4 regions of the Gracilibacillus marinus genome follow, and region 1 is predicted to be linked to each of the others. Evidence: riboswitches for the same ligand, from Rfam matches in the RefSeq annotation. Region 1 holds a riboswitch; each other region holds the start of a gene.
What was found. A riboswitch is a leader RNA that binds a small molecule or an ion and turns the genes downstream of it on or off. The one in region 1 is predicted to bind thiamine pyrophosphate.
Positions count from the first base shown of each region.

Region 2: linked by a shared signal. The riboswitch ahead of ACFOZ1_RS09155 (3-oxoacyl-ACP reductase) and the one ahead of thiC (phosphomethylpyrimidine synthase ThiC) in region 1 are both predicted to bind thiamine pyrophosphate.
Region 3: linked by a shared signal. The riboswitch ahead of ACFOZ1_RS12805 (thiamine phosphate synthase) and the one ahead of thiC (phosphomethylpyrimidine synthase ThiC) in region 1 are both predicted to bind thiamine pyrophosphate.
Region 4: linked by a shared signal. The riboswitch ahead of tenA (thiaminase II) and the one ahead of thiC (phosphomethylpyrimidine synthase ThiC) in region 1 are both predicted to bind thiamine pyrophosphate.

Region 1 covers NZ_JBHSDV010000007.1:71,765-75,955, forward strand. The annotation lists gene ltrA (group II intron reverse transcriptase/maturase) at 1-241, shown strand, start outside; gene ACFOZ1_RS15920 (pentapeptide repeat-containing protein) at 425-1,057, shown strand; gene ACFOZ1_RS15925 (hypothetical protein) at 1,111-1,338, shown strand; TPP riboswitch at 1,834-1,948, shown strand; gene thiC (phosphomethylpyrimidine synthase ThiC) at 2,094-3,878, shown strand.
Region 2 covers NZ_JBHSDV010000002.1:270,176-274,366, reverse strand. The annotation lists gene ACFOZ1_RS09160 (LLM class flavin-dependent oxidoreductase) at 1-786, opposite strand, end outside; gene ACFOZ1_RS09155 (3-oxoacyl-ACP reductase) at 821-1,573, opposite strand; TPP riboswitch at 1,689-1,789, opposite strand; gene ACFOZ1_RS09150 (hypothetical protein) at 2,138-2,341, shown strand; gene ACFOZ1_RS09145 (MATE family efflux transporter) at 2,408-3,748, opposite strand; gene ACFOZ1_RS09140 (DUF2254 domain-containing protein) at 3,835-4,191, shown strand, end outside.
Region 3 covers NZ_JBHSDV010000004.1:73,381-77,571, forward strand. The annotation lists gene ACFOZ1_RS12795 (ZIP family metal transporter) at 1-651, shown strand, start outside; gene ACFOZ1_RS12800 (ferritin-like domain-containing protein) at 888-1,334, opposite strand; TPP riboswitch at 1,542-1,640, shown strand; gene ACFOZ1_RS12805 (thiamine phosphate synthase) at 1,909-2,490, shown strand; gene thiO (glycine oxidase ThiO) at 2,562-3,680, shown strand; gene thiS (sulfur carrier protein ThiS) at 3,694-3,897, shown strand; gene ACFOZ1_RS12820 (thiazole synthase) at 3,900-4,191, shown strand, end outside.
Region 4 covers NZ_JBHSDV010000001.1:1,521,292-1,525,482, reverse strand. The annotation lists gene ACFOZ1_RS07145 (ABC transporter ATP-binding protein) at 1-1,277, opposite strand, end outside; gene ACFOZ1_RS07140 (ECF transporter S component) at 1,279-1,869, opposite strand; gene tenA (thiaminase II) at 1,872-2,552, opposite strand; TPP riboswitch at 2,638-2,746, opposite strand; gene ACFOZ1_RS07130 (diguanylate cyclase domain-containing protein) at 2,810-4,191, opposite strand, start outside.

The DNA of each region.
Region 1 (4,191 bases):
GCGTTCTAGACTACGTGTGATTATTTGGAAACAATGGAAGAAGAACCAGAAAAGAATTAAATCTCTCGTACGACTTGGCATTCCTCTCGAGGAAGCCAAGGGTCTAACTCACTGTCGAAAAGGTTATCGTTTTATTGGACTATCGAAGGTAGTTCAAAGGGCTTTATCTAATAAACGCTTAAGGCAAAGAGGAATCCCCTTTGCCCAAGACTATTATTTAAAAGTACACACTGTGATATAAATTGAACCGCCGTATACGGAACCGTACGTACGGTGGTGTGAGAGGGGCGAAAAGTTTAATCAACTTTTCCCTCTACTCGATTTCTTAAAGCTATACCCTTGTAAGAGATCGACCGTTCCTTTATATTTGTATCTAGAAGCTAAATAAATGATTGAAACTCTTTGGAAAGTAGGTAAGTTTACAATGAAGATTGATGTACCTAAGATTCCTGAAAATTTAAGTGATAAAAGATTTACAGATATTTTTTACGAAGAAGATTTAGAATTTGAAATGTGTATGATCTCAGACTCGGATTTTAACAACGAAGTACTTCATCGAGTGAGATTATATAAAACAGTGATTAAGAATTGTAATTTTACAAATACAGATTTTAAACGTATAGATCTTACCGATGTAGTTTTTAAGAATTGCGATTTATCTAATGCTGATTTAAGTAATGCTTCCATCAATCGAGTGGAGTTTATTAATTGTAAGTTGCTAGGCAGCAACCTAACAGAATCTTATATTGGTAATACAAGATTTAAGGATTCCATTCTTGATATGGTTATGTTCGGTAACTCAAAGTTTGAAAAGGTAATTTTTGATAATGCTGAATTAGAAGGCGCTGACCTTTATGATTGTAAGCTTAAAAAAGTAGAATTCCTTTCGTGTAATCTTAATGATGCAAGCTTTGATGGAACACCTTTAAAAGGAATTGATCTAAGCTCTTCCCATTTTGATTCTTTAATTGTTTCTATAGAGAATTTAAAAGGCTGTATAGTATCAACGTCTCAGGCGATACAATTCGCTTCGTTATTAGGATTAAAAATTAGATAATAGTATTTAATCCTTTTAAGTTCGTAAGTAAATAGGATGTTGAAACTAGAAAAATGCTAAGCACAGTAGTAAATGATGAAAAAGTAACTTTTTCATTCAATCCATCTATTTCTGAAGATACTAAAGCAACAGAAACATTTACATTTGAAGAATTAGAAATTAATAAAAATGTAGATGAGAAAACTCTAAAGAAAGAATTGGAAAAGAAGTTTCAGGCTTGGGTTTTGAATAAACTTAATATCTCTTACAGTATTGTTATCGAAGAATCTTTTGAAAAATAAACCAAGTAACATTCAATAAATATACAAAAGTGAAATTTAAATAATTATTGTTCTAAATGAGAAGAAATATAGATTCTAGAATGCTTTAAAAGAATATATTATATTTAACAAAGAGAGTATACAGAAAGGAGAGACTAGCCTATGAAGAAGAATTTGTTTTATTTTTTCTTAGGTGTTGTTGCTTATTTTGTTATATCTACGCTTATACAGTCATTGTAGAAGTGATATGAAAAGATTTATATTTACACATTTTTGTAACTGGAATAGTAGGTATGAAGGCAAAATTTAGGAAAGATTTATAATTAGTAACAGCACTTTCGCTTGCATTGACTAACTATTTCTAAAAGTTTGCTGCGAAAAAAATAACTTTACTGCTGAAGTCTTCTCTCGAATAAACATGTATTTTACAACACAAATAATAGTTCTTTTGAATTGTTTTCGGAATATTCCTTTTATATTTATCGAAGTTCATATATAATGAAAACAAATTGAATAAGAAATAACTAGGGGAGTCCAATGAGTTGGACTGAGAAAGAAACGCGATGAGGTTTCTTGACTCTTGGGACCTGATCTGGTTCATACCAGCGTGGGGAAGTTAAATTGATTCATGTAGCATATTACTTCTGTATACATTTTAGCCGGGTCCAGCCAATTTATTGGATGCCGGCTTTTTTATGTTTGTCAAAAGTCTAGCTATTCCACTTGTTATGTGCCATATCTCGTCCTTTAACTCACAAAAAGGAGAGATTTTTTTTATGTCAACTATTTCATTAAACAAAGAAAGTATTTCCATCAAAACGAATGTACCAGGTAGTAAAAAAGCGTATGTAACAGGTTCTAGGCCGGATATTCGAGTACCTATGCGTGAAATTGAATTAAGTCCAACTACAGGGGTCTATGGTGAAGAAGAAAATGAACCTGTGCGTGTATATGATACGAGCGGGCCATACACGGATGAAGATTATACGGTAGATATTACAAAAGGTTTATCTCCTATTCGTCGTTCATGGATTCAAGAGCGTGGGGATGTCGAGCAATATGATGGAAGGGAAATCAAGCCTGAGGATAATGGATACAAAGATATAAAGGATCCGCGTGCAAACCATCAGGTGTTTCCAGGTTTAAAGAGAAAACCACTTCGCGCAAAAAAAGGGAAAAATGTGACACAACTCCATTATGCGAGAAAAGGAATCATTACACCTGAAATGGAGTTTATTGCCATTAGAGAGAATATGACACCTGAATTCGTACGTGACGAAGTGGCCAAAGGTAGGGCCATTATTCCCTCAAATATCAATCATCCAGAAGCAGAACCGATGATTATCGGTCGCAATTTCCATGTGAAGATTAATGCAAATATTGGAAATTCTGCCGTTTCATCTTCTATTGAAAATGAGGTGGAAAAAATGATTTGGGCAACTCGTTGGGGAGCTGACAATATCATGGATTTGTCCACAGGGAAAAATATCCATACAACCCGGGAATGGATTGTGCGTAATTCACCTGTTCCAATCGGTACAGTGCCAATTTATCAAGCACTTGAAAAAGTAAATGGGATCGCAGAAGATCTCACTTGGGAGATCTACCGTGATACATTAATTGAACAAGCGGAACAAGGTGTTGATTATTTTACGATCCATGCGGGCGTTTTATTACGATATGTCCCCTTAACAGCAAAACGTGTAACAGGTATTGTATCCCGTGGTGGATCGATTATGGCACAATGGTGTTTATTCCACCATAAAGAAAACTTCTTATATACTCATTTTGAGGAAATTTGTGAGATTATGAAATCATATGATATTGCATTTTCTCTAGGAGATGGTTTACGTCCAGGCTCGATTGCCGATGCAAATGATGAAGCACAGTTTGCGGAATTGGATACACTAGGTGAATTAACGAAAATTGCTTGGGAGCATGATGTTCAAGTGATGGTAGAAGGACCGGGACATGTGCCCATGCACTTAATCAAAGAAAATATGGATAAGCAATTGGAAGTGTGTAAAGAAGCTCCTTTTTATACACTTGGACCACTTACAACAGATGTCGCTCCGGGCTATGACCATATTACATCTGCCATAGGTGCGGCAATGATTGGCTGGTATGGTACAGCCATGCTATGTTATGTAACTCCAAAAGAACATCTAGGTTTACCCAATAAAGATGATGTTCGAGAAGGGGTCATTACGTATAAAATTGCGGCACATGCTGCTGATCTAGCAAAAGGACATCCAGGGGCACAAATAAGGGATGATGCCTTATCAAAAGCCCGTTTTGAATTCCGTTGGAGAGATCAATTCCATTTATCTTTAGACCCTGAACGTGCCATGGAATATCATGATGAAACATTACCAGCAGAAGCGGCGAAAACCGCACACTTTTGTTCCATGTGCGGACCTAAATTTTGCAGCATGAGAATCTCTCAAGATATTCGGAATTATGCAAGAGAAAATAAGCTGAAGATGGATGAAGTCATTGAAAAAGGAATGAAGGAAAAGGCCCAAGAATTTAAACAAACAGGCGGTAATATATACTCATAATTTTTCGAAAGGGGTAAGGTAATCAAATGAAAGTCGAAAAAATTGAAAAAGAAATCAATCAACTAAAGACTCGCCTTGATTTTTTACAGGGGTGTCTAAAAGAAATTCAACAAAATTGTGATCACCAATATTTTGCAAAAAATTCGTATTACGAACAATGCACAGAATGTAATAAAGTAAATGTTCTATACTACTAATAATAGAAAAATACTTCCCCATGATTATAATATGAATGATGCACCTTCCTGTAGAGTAAAAGAAAGTTCACTTTGCAAATGCAATAAGAGAATGATTACTTTGTCTTAAAAGAATA
Region 2 (4,191 bases), on a different contig from region 1:
GAGTGTTTGATTCATTTGGTCATCTAACTTTTTCCTGAACCTCTTTGCTTGCTTTATGTTCCAAGAAACGGAATATACGGCATCTGCATAGTTGACAGCTAGAGCAATACCTTGTTTCGAAGCGCCTGCTTGCATAGCTACCGGTTTACCTTGTGGGCTCTTTGGTGTGGTGGAAGGTCCTTGTACTTGAAAGTAATGCCCATCATGATGAAAAGGTTGAATGCTAGATGCATCGATTAACTTTCTTTCGGAACGATTGTGTAAAAATGCGTTTTTGTCCCAAGACTCAAACAGCTTATTCATTACTTCAGCGAACTCTTCTGCCTTCTCATAACGTTTCGCATGTGGTGGGAGTTCTTTCATACTATGGTTTTGTGCCTCTAAATCTGTCATAGATGTAACGAGATTCCAACCAACACGTCCTTTTGTTATATGATCCAAACTTAATAGTTGTCGTGCAGCTGTGTAAGGATTGGAAAACGTACTAGAAATCGTAGAGACCAATCCAATATGTTTGGTCACTTGTGCAATTGCTGTTAAATTAATGAGTGGATCAAACCAAAATGCTGGCATCATATTAGGATGATTAGCCGCGAATGATTGGTTGTCAGCAAAGAATACAGCATCAAAGAGCCCTTTCTCTGCTAACTGTGCTAAGGATTGGTAATACGTGATATCACCAATCCGTTCTACACTTGAATCAGGCAACAGCCATGCCGCTTGATGATGGCCCGTTCCATATAGTAACACACCTAAATGAAGTTGCTTCCTTTCGTTTCTTTCCATTTATAGAACACCTCAAAATCTATCATTTTTTCTATTAATTCATTGTCAATCCGCCGTCGACTGTAATATTCTGCCCTGTAATTCCATCTGCATTTTCTGAAGCTAAAAAAGCGACCATATTGGCTACATCTTGAGGTGTCGTTACTTTTTTCAATGGAGTGGATTGTGCAATCAAGTCAAATACTTCAGGCGTTGTAACAGCACTTGCATCTGTTGTTTTCAATAGACCACCTGAAACTACATTTGCTTTTATTCCGAAAGTACCTAGTTCTGCAGCGATATTTCGCGTAAAACCTATCAATCCAGCTTTTGCCGTCGTATATTCATGATATGGGACAACTGGATTTTGATATAAATTCGTTCCAATATTAATGATTGTTCCTTTTTTTCGTTCGATAAATTGTGGAATTACACTTTGACATGTATGAAATGCCGCCTTTAGAGTCCCATCTAGCTGCTTTTGGTAATCCTCCCAATCTAGCTCTGCAAAAGGCTTTTGTTGTGTTGGGTCAAATTTGAAGTCTACTAGTGCATTGTTTACAACAACATCTATTTGGCCAAAATACGCTGTTGCCTTCTCTACCAGTTGATTCACTTCTTCTCTATTCGTTACATCTGCTTGAAGTGCAATGGCTGTTCCTTCCACTGCCTCCGCTACAAGCGCCAACGCAGCCTCTTTACTTTTGTTGTAATTAACAACAACTTGGAATCCTTGCTGCAACAATGTTTGTACAATTACTTTTCCTAAACCTCGACTACCACCTGTTACTAATACTGTTCTAGACATTTTGACAACTCCTCTATTTTTTTGCATCAAAAAATGCACAACAGACCCGTAGGAAAGTTGCGCATAAACAAATAATGACATATCAAAAAACAAAGCACACGTGTACTTTATGTATGTATTATAGTTAACACTTTCCTACGCTAGTTCTAACTAGTTCAGGTTCAAAGGGTTTGAGTACACACTCATCTCAGTTAAAAAACACCCCTAGTGCATCTATTTGAATTATCTTCGATGTTACCTTTGTCAGAAAATTATGTCAAGTCATAACAATATTTACTTTTACATCCAACCATCTTTAATTAACAAACTTAGACGGTGGTATGTTGTAAAATTTATTAAATACTTTGGAGAAACTATATGAATCTGGATAGCCGAGCTTACTTATGATTTATAGAACAGCATATTGTTTCGGCTTACACTTATATCTCCCAGGCCACCAACTAAAATTGTGAATATCACTTAACAAGGTACTACTTTTTTATTAAAAGCACTCTTATATTTGGCTTTTAATGTTAAAATAGTAATTAATTACGATTACAATATGTGGACAGGAGGAAGGTAAGAGTGAATAGAAAATTACCTAAAAAATATTCCATACTATTTTTTATAGCTATTTCTTTAACCATTTTGATAAGAGTTTACAGTGTAGTAACTGATGGCAAGAACTTGTTCTCCATCTATAGTTTAGACATACTAATTCTATTGATTATATTGATTGTGAACGTCATCGTATTTATGTTTAGTAAGTCTAATAGCGAGGAAAGTTGAGAGTTTTTTTGCTCTGCAGATGTTTGTGGTACTTATCACATTGAAGGAACAATCCACCTCTGAAAATCAAACCCCCAACTCTTTCTCTCGCCATTTCCCAAACCGAAAATACATGTAAGCCAAAATACTACTAATTACGAAACTACTGCCAATCCCAATAGCGATACCTGCTTCCCCGAACAGTTTGGCACAAAAGGCAGACAACGGATAACGGAGCACCCAAAAGGAAATAATGTTCAGAAAGAGTACTTGATACATCGCACCAGATGCTCGTACAATACCGTTTAAAACAAAATTAATACCTAAAAACGGATAACATAATGCGACAATTTGAATAAATGTAGTACCGAAAGAAGCTGCATCCACTTCTTGGACAAATAAGCTAATGCCATATTTAGCTAATGGAATCGTAAGTAACCCTAGTGCGAACATTATGACAAAATTATAAAGAACAGCAACTTTCGTGATTTGATGCACACGTTTATAATTTCCAACACCAATATTTTGTCCTGCCATGCTATTTACCGCTGTACCCAATGCATGTGCTGGTAACATAATAATACTATCAAGTCGCTGTGCTGCACTATAACCTGCCACAACCGCTGGTCCAAATCCTGTTACGACAGTCATAATCGCAGCCATCCCAGCTGATATCATCATCATTTGTAACCCTGAAGGAATCCCTAGGTTTAAGATGAGTTTCACTTCTTTACTTTTCGGAATATAAGGTATCGGAAATGGAGCGAGCTTACGCTTAATAATCAATGCAATTCCAATTACACAAGACAACCCTTGGGAAAAAATCGTCGCATATGCCGCTCCAGCAACTCCTAATTGCGCACCCCAAATAAGCAATGGATCTAATACAATATTACATACAACCGCAATAGCGACAATGCGAAGTGGAGTTCTGCTATCGCCAATCGCTCTCAGAACTGTACTAATAAAATTGTAGCCAAACAAAAACAATATTCCGACAAAATTAATCCGTAAATACGTGGTCGCCTCTTTTATCATGCTTGAAGGGGTACCAAGTAATCGTAATAATCCTTCAGAGAAGACATATCCAAATGTCCCCATCACCAGTGCTAATACTGTCAAGACGACGACAAACCCATTTAAATAACGCTTTAATCCAGCTTCGTCTTTCTTCCCTTTTTGTTGAGACAAGATTGTTAAAGATGCATTGCTAAGCCCGATTGCAAATGCAAGCATCGTGAAAATGATTGTACTTGCCACACCGACAGCACCTAACGCTTCATCACCTAGCAAATTCCCGACCCATAAGCTATCAACAAATTGATACGATGTCTGTAATAAATTTGCAATAATTAATGGCCCTGAAAAGACAATTAACTGTTTCAAAATATTCCCTTTTGTAAAATCATGTTGTTTCTTTGTATTCAATGCAAACAGCCTTTCTTCACAATGGTTATCAAATCCAATATCACTTATAATAATACTACAACTTACTAAAGAGAGAAGGTACAATCATGCTCAAGCATTTTTGGTATCGGATTCAGCAACAACTATGGGTCATTCCAGCCATTTATGTACTTGTCACAACAATACTCATTCTATTCATTCAATTGATTGACCATCAAGTACTCGCAAAATGGAGTGATTTCTTCCCATCTGTCATTCTTACAAGCCCAGACCTTGCGAAGGATACACTTGGTGTGATTGCTGGTGCCCTGTTAACAATGACAACAATCACATTCTCGACGACTATGGTTGTACTTACAACCTATTCGTCTCAATTCTCACCACGAACGTTACAGAACTTTTTGACAGATAAAAAGACATTGCACGTTCTTGGTGTCTTTATCGCAGGATTTTATTATTCTGTT
Region 3 (4,191 bases), on a different contig from region 1:
GCAGCAAGTTATTGGTCTTTATTAGGCCCAGCAATAGAAATGTCCGAGGATAATGATATAGGTGCTTGGTTTCCAGCAGCAATTGGATTTTTATTAGGTGGTTTTTTTTTATGGGCAATTGATAAGATGTTACCTCATCTTCATCCAAATACATCTGATAGCAAAGCGGAAGGATTTTTACCTAATAAAAGAAACAGAAGTACATTGTTAGTTCTTGCCATCACTCTTCATAATATTCCAGAAGGTTTAGCAGTGGGTATTGCTTTCGGTGCACTTGCAAATGGAGGTACAGAAGCTACTTTAGCGGGTGCTTTGACACTTGCACTTGGTATAGGTATTCAAAACTTTCCCGAGGGTGTGGCGGTTTCAATGCCTTTAAGAGGCGAAGGTATGTCCCGCAGAAAAAGTTTTCTTTACGGACAATTTTCAGGTATGGTTGAACCTATTGCAGCAGTAATTGGTGCATTAGCTGTGGCATTTATTGAACCATTACTGCCTTATGCATTAAGTTTTGCTGCAGGAGCAATGATATTTGTTGTCGCTGAAGAAGTTATTCCGAGCTCTCAAGAAAAAGGTAACAAGGATCTTGCTTCCATGAGCTTAATGGTGGGGTTTGTTTTGATGATGATTCTTGATGTGGCACTAGGCTAAATGGATGACTAAATATGAATAACTAGCTCAATTGGCATAACTATTAAACAAGTGGATAGTGTTAAGATTTATTATGATTTGTTTCTGTGAAAAATGACTATAAATAGTGGTGGATTTGAACATTACAAAGAAAAGTGAGGATGGAATTATATAACTCCATCCTCACTTTGATTATCAATTGCAATTATTTATAAAACGGAACTTTGTATCGTTTCATCATAGGTGTATCTTTATGCTTATTTAAAGAATGATTTATCTTGTAATAATCTCTCTGTTTCTTCTTTATGATTTGTTTCGTCTGCTATCATATCATCAAGTTTTACTACAAGTTCTGTTAAACCTAATTCTTCTGCTTGTTGTTTACGTTTTTCATAACGTTCAATTGTTTCAGATTCTGCTTTATAAGTCGCTTCAAGCATTTCTTGCACATCTGTTAATTGCTCAACTTTCGCAGGTGTCGTTGTTGGTATACCACCTAATGTTTTAATTTTATCTGATAAGTATAATGCATGACCAATCTCATCCGTAATTTCATCTTCAAAGAATGGTTTAAGTAATGATCTATATAATCCTGATACTACTGATGCATGATATGTGTATTGAATTGTTGCAGCATATTCATGTGCTAAGTCCACGTTTAATCCATCAATCAATTCTTGTAATTTTTTTTCGTCTTTTGCCATATTAAATACTCCCTTTCATAATTAACTTTACTAATTAATGTCTACTCTATATCTTCCCCAATAAAAAAATAATAAACAACTTTTTATTTATTTTTGGAAATTATTATGAATATTCATTATTACTGAATAGATATAATTACAAAAAAAACTATTGGCTTGTATTACCAAATATGTTATTCTGTTGTTGTATTAAATTAAATATGTGTATCGATTCACTAGGGGAGCCTTTTGGCTGAGACGATTTTTTTCGGACTCTTATAACCTGATCTAGTTAATACTAGCGGAGGGAAGTGATGGTTGATAGTCGAGTATTATACTATGTCTATTTCACCACTCTTCCTATTGGGAGAGTGGTTTTTTGCGTTTCTAACCGGGCACTTTCGCTTTTGAATCGTCTAGCTCAAGCGCCCAGAAACTAGAGGACTTCGCGAATCAACCATCAATAAGTCATCATCGATTCGCAAGCTCATCGTGATTCCTTTATTTTGTTTGATTCACTCCAGTCCTTACGTTTCTAATCGGGCACTTTTGCTTTTGAATTTAAGGGGGTGTTTTATTGGAGGGGGTTCATCTTGTGTCGAATGGTTATTTGTCGGTAAGAGATTTGCATGTTGTTATGACTGTTGAGCCGTTTATTGATTTCTTTCACATTCGTGAAAAGAATAAAACTGCAAAGGAAATATATTCGTTGGTTCAGCAATTACACCAATTAGGTTTTCCCTTATCCAAAATCTTAATAAATGATCGGGTAGATGTTGCTGCAATTACGTCTGTTCGTGGTACACATTTAGCATATCATAGTGTTCCTGTAGTTGAAGTGAAACAAAAATTTCCAAAGTTAGTGTGTGGAAAATCTGTCCATGATTTGGACGAAGCAATTCTTGCTGAAAAGGAGGTTGCGGATTACATAATTTATGGACATATCTTTGCATCCACTTCGAAAAAAGGTGTAGCTCCTAGAGGCATTCATTCATTAAAAGAAATAATCAATTGTGTGTCTATCCCTGTTATTGCAATTGGAGGTATTACACCAAAAAACGTAAAAAGTGTAATGGATTGTGGTGTACAAGGTGTTGCTATTATTTCTTCTATTTGGGAAGCAGAGTTCCCGTTGCAAGTAGCGAAGGAAATCTATCACGTTGTTCATACACTTTAGATGAATATAGCAACAAATCATTAATGGAAATTGCTATTTAAGATTGAAGTATTAACGAAGGAGAGTGTCAAATGGTGACAAAACATGTCGATTGTATTGTTATTGGTGGTGGTGTAATAGGATGTTCAATTGCTTATGAACTAAGTAAACGTTCTTATCGTGTGTTACTGCTTGAAAAGGAATGGATTGGTTCTGGAGCATCCAATGCCGCAGCAGGTATGTTAGGTGCACAAAGTGAATGTAAGAAGGATAGTCCATTATTTCAATTAGCAAAAGAAAGTAGAGCAATGTATCCATCTGTACAAGAAGAATTAAAAGAAAAAAGTGGGATTGATATACAATTCAATCAAAACGGGATTTTGAAGCTCGCGTATACCGAAGAACAATTAAAGGAATGGCAAGGAGTAGCTATATTACAACAAAAACTAGGTGAAGATGCCCATGTGATGTCAGTGAAAGAAATAATGTTGAAGGAAAAACACTTAGCATCTTGTTTCCTTGGAGGCATTTATTTACCAAATGACGGACAAGTATCTGCTCCTCACGTGACAAAAGCATACGCAAAAGCTTGTGAAAATAATGGTGTGATTATTTATGAGCATAGTCCTGTCACTTCACTAATCGAAGAAAGTAATGAAGTAATTGGTGTGAAAGTGAAACAAGATGTCTACTATTCAGACCATGTCATTATGGCAACAGGAAAAGATCCAATTGTTACATCAAAATTTTTACATGACATGATTCCAGTAAAAGGAGAATGTATTAGTGTAAAGACAGAAACTCCTGTCATTCAATCAACCATATTTGGTCCTAAATGTTATCTAGTACCAAAACAAAATGGAAAAATAATTATTGGCGCAACTTCTGTGCCTAACGTTACAGATCAGGGTGTCTCTGTTAAAGCGATTGCTCATTTATTACATCATGCTTGCGAACTTATACCATCACTACAAGAAGCGCGTGTGGAAAATTATTGGTCAGGTATTAGGCCGCTAACAAAGGATGAGAATCCGTATATTGGTGCAATTCCAAATAAAAAAGGGTTATATATCGCTACAGGGCATTACCGAAATGGTATCTTACTCGCACCGATCACAGGAAAAATCATTGCAGATATGATTGAGAAGAAATCTTTAGCATCATATTTGTCTGCCTTTTCCATTCAGCGAGAAGTATCGATGTCTATGTGAAAGGAGGAGGGATATGCAACTAATTATTAATGGAGAGAATGTCACAATCAATGAAGACATTCAGACAATAGCTGACGTAATAGATACATTAGGGTTAAAAAATAAAATCGTTATCATAGAATTAAATGGCGATATTGTGTTGAAAGAAGAACATCCAAATAGAAAAGTTAAACATGGCGACCGTATGGAGTTGGTCCATTTTGTAGGAGGAGGATAATAATGTTAAAAATAGGTTCATTCACATTTCAATCAAGACTTTTTTTGGGGACAGGTAAATATTCTAACTTTAAAGTTCAGAAAGAAGCAGTAGATATTTCAGAGACGGAAGTTTTAACATTTGCAGTAAGAAGGATGAATATATTTGATGCAAATCAACCTAATTTTCTTGAATTGATTGATTTAGAAAAATATACATTTTTGCCAAATACAGCTGGAGCAAAAACAGCAGAAGAAGCGGTAAGAATAGCAAAGCTCGCAAAAGCTTCTGGATTATGTGACATGATTAAGGTAG
Region 4 (4,191 bases), on a different contig from region 1:
AAATAATCAAGCATAGTGAAAGTGTAATATGCATCTTGGCCAAATGTAGGTTCATCCAGTAGTAGGATTTTAGGCTTTCGAATTGTTGCTGTCGCTACACTTAATCTCTTCATTTGCCCAATCGATAATTGATATGGATGCGCCTCTTTCCAATTATCTAATTCATAGATAGCTAAATGTTCTTCTATCCTATTCATTCGTTCTTTATGATTATTTATATGAGAAATAGAGAACTCTAATTCTTCACACACGTTGTTAGCGACAAATTGCAACTCCGGGTTTTGAAATACATATCCTACATATTTATAGAAATCACGTTTGTCTTTCAGGAAAGGTAAATGTAATCTTCCTTCATATTTTATTAATTTGGCTAACATTTGTAATAAGGTGCTTTTTCCTGCTCCGTTATGTCCAGAGATTGTTATGAAGTCTCCTTCATTTACTTGTGCATGTTCTATTCGTATTGCTTTTGTTTTTTGATAATAACCTGATGCGTGATTGATTTCCATTACACTCTTCATTGGCTGCGTATCTATGCGGATGGGATGGTCATTCCAAATATTTGGATACCATATACCATACTGTTGAAATAATGACTTTTTATGACGTAGCAGTGTATGTGGATTGCCATCTGCAATAATATTCCCGCAGTCGTCTATCATAATCATTCTGTCTACATAGTCTATTACTCTATCGATTTTATGCTCGACAACAATAAGTGTTTTATTTTGAGAAATATTCCATACTGTATCCCATACTTGATTTGTTCCTTCTTGATCAAGCATAGCAGTTGGTTCGTCTAGAAATAGAACATCTGGTTGAAGAGCTAATACACTAGCAATAGCAAGTCTTTGTTTCATACCACCAGATAAATGATCTATCAATGTATGGTTAGAAGGTAAAGTTAAACCAACTAAATCTAAATATTCACGTATGAGCAATTTCATTTTATCTCGATGGATAAGTTGATTTTCTAACACAAAAGCCATTTCTTCATCTACATATGGCATACAAAATTGATGGTCAGGATTTTGAAAAACATATCCTGGTTGTACAGGTAAGATAGCATTATCATATTTACAAGGTACTTCTACAATCTTTGGGATGATTTTCGCTAATATCTTTAATAATGTGGATTTACCAGATCCTGATGGCCCAACTATTAGTACTTTTTCACCTTTTTGAATTGTAAGAGATAAATCTTTAAACAAAAATGATTGTTTATCTGGAAATTTTACACGAAGATTCTCTATTTGAATTGCAATAGAATGCATCATATCACCTTGCTTCTTCTTCTAGTGATTCATAATGTTTAGAATGAATTGGCCTTACATATTTAGTGACGCCTGTTTTTTCTAATGCTTTTACCAAATAGTAAGCAAATATGCCTGTTATTAATACTGCGCCTACTGTACGAATCGCAATTAATAACGTCAGGTTCCACCAAACTAATTCTGTGATATATCCATAATATATATCCAAAACTAGTGATCCAATTGTCGCCCCAATTGCTGCCAGACACATGACAATTAATGTGTAGCTTTTATAACGAAACATCGCAAAAACTAGCTCGCAACCAATTCCTTGAACAAGACCATAAATTAATAGACTAATACCCCATTGTCCACCAAATAGAAATTCACCTTGTGCTGCTGCTAATTCAGCAAGTAAAGCTACACCTGGTTTTCTTATAATAAGAAATGCAACGGTTGCTGCAATAAACCACATGCCATAAATAAATTGATCTAAATGTATACCAAATACAGATAAAGCAGTATACAATGGCCCCCATAGTTTATAAATCACACTAAATACAACTGCTATGACGATTGTAATTAAAATATCTGATAAGGAAAGTTTCTTATTCATCTTCATCGTGATATAGCTCCTTCTTCACTCCATGCTTCTAAACGATAAGCCATCTCCCAAAATCTCAGTTCATAATGACTACTAATAATAAAATGCTCTTTCATCCGCTTTCTATCTTGATTTGTTACATCTTTTGACAAAGTATCCAAACGATTAATTTGTTCTTCTACTTGCTGTTTGAACCATTCACCCCCATATGTTGCGATCCATTTTTGATAAACAGGATGTTCTGGCTTACAATATTTTAACTTTTCGCCAATTTCGTAGTACAACCAATAACACGGTAAGATAACAGCAATAATATCTCCTAGATGACCTTCATATGCGGCACGATACATGTGCGATGTGTATGCATATGCTGTGGGTGAAGGTTGAAATAATTCCACATCACTTTGTGTAATGTCTAATAATTCTGCAAACGTACGATGTAATGCTAATTCAGCCTCATATGTACCCTGTGCATGTTTCGCCATATTACTTGTTGTTTCCAAATCATTTGCCTTTGCAGCTCCAAGTGCCTGTATTTTCGCGAAATGAGATAAATAATATGCGTCTTGTTGAACATAATATTTAAAATTTTCAATTGGTAATGTCCCATCTCCAATTCCTTTCACAAAAGGATGTTGAAAACTCTCCTCCCATATCGGATCAACTACTTTTCTTAATTCTTCAGAAAATTTCATTAGGATACCCTCCATTTTTTAAATGCAAAAAACCACTTCCTTTTACGCAAAGAAAGTGGCTTAAAAAATATATAAAAACTATATATTATTCATATGACCACTTCCCTACGCTGGTACAAACCAGATCAGGTTCTAAGAGTCTTAAAGTCACCTACTTTAATCTCAGTCTTCAAAAGACACCCCTAGTGGATTTTTACATTATTTAATTATTATTTCGAGTTAACTATATCAAAATATACCAACTTGTCAATAGTTTTTTAAGAATACACAGAAATTTGATTTCCTCCATTCTTTTTGGATTGATACATCGCTTTGTCTGCATGGATGGTCAATGATTCTTCACAAATCGCATCGTTCGGATACAGACTAATGCCTATACTTGTAGAAATGAAAAAGTGTTCAAAAAAAGGCATTTCAATTACTTTTCTAATTTGTTCTGAAAAAGTAATCACATCATCTATTGTATTTATATCAGGCATGATGATGACAAATTCATCTCCACCCAATCTACAAAATACTTCATGATTGACACATAAATCACTCACTCTTACAGCGACTTCTAACAATATTTCGTCACCTTTTGTGTGACCAAACGTGTCATTAATTGATTTGAATTGATCTAAATCAAACATAATTAGTGCTAACTTTTTTTGTTCTTCTTTTATTACTTTTAATAACTTGTTTAATTGCTCATTGAAATATAATCTATTGTGTATTTGTGTTAAAGAATCTTTATAGATTAATTCTTGAATTTGATTCTCTTGTGTTTTCTTTTCACTAATATCCATAATTGACCCTATTACTTTTGTCATTTCCCCAAATAGATTAGATTCAGGTTGACCTGTAATAAACATCCAAAGGTAATGACCTTCTACATGTCTCATGCGACATTCGATATCAAATACATCGCCTGTTTCCAAACCATTCCGATAAGATTGATAAAAAATACCTATGTCATCTTTGTGAATCAAATGGACTAATTTGTAAAAACTAATTTCTGCATCTGTATTTGTATATCCTAAAATTTTATGAATGCCACCTGTACTTGTTACTTTATCTGTTGTAAGATCTAATTCCCATATTCCATCATAAATAATAGTAGAAATTAACTCTAATTTATGAGAATATGCTTTTAAATCTTGATCCATTCTTGCTCTTTTGAGTGCAGAAGCAAAAAAATTACCTAATTGATATGTTGTATTTAGTGGCGTGATCATGCTTGTCTCATCATCCACACCGACAAAACCTAAAGTCCCAATTTCTATTTCATCCAGAATGATTGGTATGATTACCATCGTATTCTCATCTTGGAAAATTTCTTTATTCAAAAGTTGTTCTTTGGTAGGGAATTGTTTTTTTTCAATATTAGCAATCCAATCAAATTCTTCTTTACCGATTTGTTCAACATTAAAATAATACATTTTCCAATTGAAATGATTCTCTTCATTTAATAAAATGAATCCTTTTCTATAAGGTGTATGCAATAGCCACTTCATCTCAATTAAATCTTTATATAAATAAGATTGCATAATATTACCTAAATTAAAATTTCTTGAAACTAAATTCGTCAAATAATCAAACGTATCTGAAGGGTCTTTATCTTCCATTGAGAACTCGTTATACTCACATCCACAGCTAT